DNA from 2 places in the Pseudoalteromonas sp. DSM 26666 genome. Region 2 is predicted to be linked to the other one. Evidence: predicted binding sites of a transcription regulator. Region 2 holds the regulator's gene; the other holds the start of a gene.
The links. Region 2 encodes MetJ, which represses methionine synthesis genes. Its sites were predicted from a motif close to TAGACGTCTAGACGTCTA; they were not measured.

Region 1 (3,219 bases), on a different contig from region 2:
GATATTGTCTGCCGATTTATACAGTTGGTTAATTACCTCAGGATCGCGCTCAAAATGCATATAGCTGGCAAGTGTAGAGGCAATTGCTTGCGACGAATCTAAACCATTTATAAAGCTGTATTTAAGGTTAGACTTTAAATCGCTAAGTTTTTGGCTATCAACCAACTCGGTACGCGCTTTGGCATACGTACGATTAATGGCATCACGCACTGTGGCTAAATCATCGGCATTTTCTACTTTTACAAATACATGCAGTAACCCTGGATCTTTAGTTTCAGGGTTATAGGTAAACATTTGACTCGCGATTTGTTTTTCTACTACCAGCTCTTGGTAAATATCTGAATTGCTCGAAAAATAAAGCTGCGACAGTAAATCTAATGCGGCTCTGTCTTTTTTCTGAGGCTCCCATGCAGCCCCTTTATACGACACAAGTAACCAATGGCCAGGTAATCCCTCGTTTTGCTCATGCACATATTTTGGCGCTTGCTGAGTTGGCTCTTTTGGAATATCAGCAACATAGTCGCCTTTTTGCCAATTACCCCAGTGTTTTTTAACCATCGCCATGGTCTCTTTTGGATCAACATCACCAACAATCACAAGCGATACATATTCAGGCTTATAAAACTTATCAAAAAACTCTTTACCGTAGGCCATTTGATCTGGCATAGCTTCAATGTCTTCAAAAAAGCCCATTGTAGTGTGTTTATAGGTATGTTTTTCGAACGCTTCTTGGCGTACCGCACTTAATAATTTACGAATTGGACTGGCGTTATTTTTTAAGTACTCGCCTTTAACGGTAAGCGCTTCCGTTCTAAATTGTTCTTCGGTGTAGCTTAAGTTTTGAAAAATATCCGCTTCAATCTCAAGTACTTTATCAAGATGTTGCTTTGAAAAATTTAAGTGGTAGTTAGTGTAATCGTTAGTTGTGTAGGCGCGGTTATCAACCCCTGAATTTTTTAGAATATCTGAATACACATCTTGCGGAAACTTTTCAGAGCCTTTAAACATCATGTGTTCAAAAAAGTGAGCAAAACCAGTTTTACCCGCTTCCACTTCATTACGCGAGCCAACAGATACAGGTATTTGTAGCGATACTACATCTGGGTAATCGGTTTTAACTACCATCACACGTAGGCCGTTATCTAGCTCTTCTATTAGGTAATCTTGTGAAAAAACACGCTCATCTGCTTTATTAACTTGTTCTTGTTGAGCTGCTATTTGCGTGTTTTGACTTTGCTGCGTAGCACAACCTGTTAAGGCCAGCGATACCGCTAGGCTAGTTGCCAATAATTTAAATTTCATTGTTATCCCTTTTTAAATTGAGCAATTTTTAAAACATTTACCAAACTAAGTATGCCGTAAAGTAATTAAATATAAGAGCCTTAAGCCTATTAATTATGTAAACAACTGTGTCAGTTATTTAATTTAACTATGAAAATAATTCACGTTAGTTGAGAAACTTTCAACAAAATAAATCTATCTAGACGTCTAAATGGCTGCTATATTAAATCCATCATCACAAATTAAGCTGGAATGAGGATTATGGCTTTATCACTTCAAGAAAAAATACAGGACACCAACCAAGGTGTTTACCTAATTGGCACAACACCGCCAAAAATTGGGACTGATAAAGCGCAATTAAAAGTCATTGCCGAAAAGTTATTAGGCCGTTTACACGAAATTGAATATGACGGTGTGATTATTTATGACATTCAAGATGAAAGCAGCCGTACAGAGCAAGCGCGTCCATTTGCATTTAAGCAAACAGTTGATCCGCGCGAGTACAGTCAACTCTTACGAGGCTTATCTGATCTTGATGTAATTACTTATAAAAGTGTAGCTCAGCGCGGTGTGAGTGAGTTTAAAGCGTGGTTAGATGAAACTAAAAATGACTACGATTTAAAAAACGTGGTGTTAGTGGGCAGCCCATCATCAGCAGGTGATATAAAGCTGAGCTTACCGATTGCCTACAAAACACTGGCAGAGCAGTCTGAAGACTTCTTTTTAGGTGGTGTCACTATTGCTGAGCGCCATGCCAATAAGCGCAACGAGCACCAACGCTTAATAGAAAAAACAGCTCAAGGATGCCAGTTTTTTATCTCTCAAGCAGTGTACAACGCACAAGCAACCATAGATTTAATAACCAGTTATGCGCGCACATGCAAAGCACAAGGCCTGACACCTAATCGGATTATATTAACCTTTACGCCTTGTGGTGGTGAAAAAACCTTAGAGTTTATGCAATGGCTAGGCATCTCAGTGCCAGAGGCAACTAAATGGCGCATGCTTGATTCGGAAAATACACTAAGCGAATCAGTGCGTATTTGTCGCGAAAACCTCGACTCAATTTTAAAAAGCTGTGCTCACTTAGGTGTACCGCTGGGTTTAAATATTGAAAGCTTAACCAACCGTAAAGAAGAAATTGACGCGTCAATTAACTTATACCGTTTACTAAAAGCAATAATGGAACTCAACCTTGCGGAGAAACTAATAGCTTAATTGCGGGGTTCGGGGTTCGGGGTTCGGGCAAAAATAATAAGCGACATAGAATAAGCCAGTTCAAGTAGTTAGCTTCGTTTATTTTAATAAGTACTAACTTAATCTATCAGGTTTAAACTGTAGGACTTTATCAAAGCTGAATTTCGGCAAAGTGCCATGAGCGGATGAAAAGTGAATTTGAAAGCCTGTTGGGTGGCGCCTTCGGCTTAACCAACCTACATTTTGACGTAGGTCGGATAAGTGGCGGAGCCACGCCATCCGACAAAAATGATGAATTTACCAGAAACAATCTAATTTACCACGTTAGCGATATATATAACTGTTATAGCGCTTGAACTCAAACAGAACAACAATATTGATATGCTTTTCCACTTCCACAAAAACATTTTGTTAGCACTTTCCCTGTGTTTAGATCTTTTAGCATTATGCAGTTGCCACTTTCATCAACAGGTCCTTGATGCGATTTCCAAAGCGTACATGAAAAACCATCCAGCTTTGCAAGCAATTCAGGAGGTGGAGTTGGATTAGCAATAATGACTTCACAAGAAGGTGAAATTTTGGATATTAAGTGATCTATTTCGGGTTGATCACAGTCAAAATACGATACTCCGATAATTATGCAATGTGTACAATCTTTTAAATTTTCCTGAAAATTCCTACTAACTTCCTCAACCCACTGAAAGTTGATGTACTTATTATTTTCATTCGGAACGATGCATA
Region 2 (3,219 bases):
TTTTTATGACGAATTTATATTTTAAAAATGTCAGGATAATCTAGGGAAGTTGCTGATAAATCACTTAAAATTAACAGTTCTAGCATATAACAGGATAGACCTGATATTGCTTGGAATTTAAAAATAATAAAGGTATCGTAGATTAAAACTACCTCTCACTTTAACTTAAATTGCAGGATATAATCGCGTTATGTCAGATTTTCGTGAACAAGCACTACATTACCATGCCCATCCCGTTCCAGGTAAAATCAGTATTGAGCTGACCAAGCCCGCTGAGACGGTTAAAGACCTCGCGCTCGCATACAGCCCCGGTGTCGCAGAACCTGTTCGTGAAATTGCCGCTGATCCAGCAAATGCCTACAAATATACTGGTAAAGGAAATATGGTTGCGGTTATTACTAACGGCACCGCAATTTTAGGCTTAGGTAATTTAGGCCCACTCGCTTCAAAACCCGTTATGGAAGGTAAAGCGCTACTATTTAAGCGTTTTGCAGGGTTAGACTCTATAGATATTGAAGTTAAGCACCGTACTACCGAAGACTTTATTAACACAGTGGCTAATATTGCCGACACCTTTGGTGGAATTAATTTAGAAGATATTAAAGCGCCCGAGTGTTTTGAAATAGAAAAAGCGCTTATAGAGCGTTGTAGCATTCCTGTTTTTCATGATGATCAGCATGGTACGGCTATTGTAACGGCTGCGGGTATGCTAAACGCGCTGGAAGTACAGGGCAAAGCAATTGAAGATGCAATTATTGTATGTTTAGGTGCCGGCGCTGCAGCTGTTGCCTGTATGGAGCTTTTAATTAAATGTGGCGCGTTGCGTGAACATATTTATATGTTAGATCGCAAAGGAGTTATTCATACGCGTCGTGATGACTTGAATGAATATAAGCAATTATTTGCAAACAATACCGATAAACGTACTTTACAAGATGTAATTGAAGATGCCGATGTGTTTGTGGGTGTATCGGGCCCTAATTTATTAGCCCCTGAAGATTTAAAATTAATGGCTGATAGACCCGTGGTATTTGCTTGTTCAAACCCCGATCCTGAAATCGATCCGCAATTAGCACACGCTGCACGTAACGATTTAATTATGGCTACAGGTCGCTCTGATTATCCGAATCAAGTTAATAACGTATTGTGTTTTCCGTTTATTTTCCGTGGTGCGTTAGATGTACGTGCCAGTGAAATAAACGACGAGATGAAAATTGCTGCTGTAGAAGCAATCCGCAGTATTGCTAAAGAGCCCGTACCGGCTGAAGTGCTTACTGCCGCAGGCATCGACAAATTAGAGTTTGGTGCTAAATATATTATACCAAAACCAATGGATCCACGTTTGTTACCACGTATAGCTAAAGCGGTTGCGCAGGCGGCGGTTGATTCAGGTGTGGCACAAATTGATATGCCAGAAAACTACATGGCGTAATTGTTAAGTGTAAATTAGCGCAAAAAAAACCTCAGCATTTGCTGAGGTTTTTTTGTATAAAGACCCTTCTAGTCTTCATTTAAAATAGGCACTTCTAGTCCCATTTCTTGCATTATTTTCTTCACTTCTTCAGGTACTTTTTCTGCGTTATCTTTACGCAAATCATCATCATTAGGCAGCGGTTGCCCGGTAAACGCATGCAAAAACGCTTCGCATAAAAGCTCGCTATTTGTTGCATGACGTAAGTTGTTTATTTGACGACGAGTACGTTCATCAGTTAATACTTTTAATACATTTAGCGGGATCGAAACGGTGATCTTCTTTACTTGTTCGGATTTTTTCCCGTGTTCTGCGTATGGGTGAATATATTCACCATTCCATTTAGCCATAAGATGTATCGTTGCCTCAGATTATAAATTGCTCACACAGCATCAAAGCGTGTAAATATGCGTGAAATTCTATCGGTTTAAAAAAGATAGTCAAATACTAGTTATTTAGCTATCTAGACATTTAAATGTTTTGACATCTTAAATTGCATGCGCTACCTTTTAGACGTCTAAACATCCAAATTAGTAAAGGTAGCGAAAATGAGTGAAAAAAATAAGGCAACAATTGCTGTTCGTAGTGGAATAGAAGCCGACAAACAGCATGGTGCGGTTGTTCCACCGCTTTATTTATCAACAACTTACTCATTTGCTGACTTTGATACAAAGCGCCAATATGATTATGGCCGCAGTGGTAACCCCAATCGTGACATTTTGGCTGAGGCACTCACGGAGCTTGAAGGTGGCGCTAAAGGCATTATTACCGCAACAGGCATGGCAGCCGTTCACCTAACAACACAATTACTTAATAGTGACGATACGTTAGTGATCCCTCATGACTGTTATGGGGGCAGCTATCGCTTATTTACTTCGCTAGAAAAGCGCGGCTTATTAAAACTAGAAGTGGTCGATTTTACCAAAAGCGACAGTTTGACACGCATCCTTGCTATTAAACCTAAGCTGATTTGGATTGAAACACCTAGCAATCCTATTTTACGCTTAACAGATATTAAAGCGGTAACTGATACAGCTAAACAGTGTGGTGCACTGGTTGCCGCCGACAACACATTTTTATCGCCAGCATTACAAAACCCGATTAAGTTTGGCGCTGATATTGTGGTGCACTCAACCACAAAATATATCAATGGCCATTCAGACGTTGTTGGTGGCGCGGTTATCGCAGCGACTGCTGAGTTAGGTGAAGAGTTAGCGTGGTGGGCAAATAACATTGGCATCACCGGCGCGCCATTTGATAGCTATTTAACGCTCAGAGGCTTACGTACGTTAAACGTGCGTTTAAGGCAACACCAAGAAAATGCACTCGCCATTGCACAGTATTTAGAACGCTCCCAGTTTGTTGCCCAAGTTTACTACCCAGGTCTTGAATCACACCCTCAACATGCGCTAGCTAAGGCGCAGCAGCTTGGCTTTGGCGCTATGGTTAGCTTTGATATAAAAGGCGATATAAACGATGCTGCAGCGTTTTTAACGCGCTTAAATGAATTTAGCTTAGCGGAATCATTAGGTGGAGTAGAAAGTTTGATTTGTCACCCTGCGACTATGACCCACGCCGGCATGGACGCAACCGCGCGTGCAGAAGCCGGAGTAGGCGACACGCTTATTCGTATCTCGGTGGGTATTGAAGATGTAAATGATTTACTCGCTGACTTAGACGGGGTATTTAATTTGGTGCGCCCAGGACAAGCCGATCCCGGCCTATCGGCAAAAAGTGGTGCTAGTGAA

Region 1: BM380_RS08070 (methylenetetrahydrofolate reductase) is a predicted target of MetJ. The motif match lies at 1,482-1,499, and genes of this name have one in related genera.

The regions. Positions count from the first base shown of each region.
Region 1 covers NZ_FPAR01000003.1:415,634-418,852, reverse strand. The annotation lists gene BM380_RS08075 (M16 family metallopeptidase) at 1-1,302, opposite strand, end outside; gene BM380_RS08070 (methylenetetrahydrofolate reductase) at 1,543-2,499, shown strand; gene BM380_RS08065 (hypothetical protein) at 2,837-3,219, opposite strand, start outside.
Region 2 covers NZ_FPAR01000007.1:117,663-120,881, reverse strand. The annotation lists gene BM380_RS13965 (malic enzyme-like NAD(P)-binding protein) at 191-1,432, shown strand; gene metJ (met regulon transcriptional regulator MetJ) at 1,501-1,821, opposite strand; gene metB (cystathionine gamma-synthase) at 2,020-3,219, shown strand, end outside.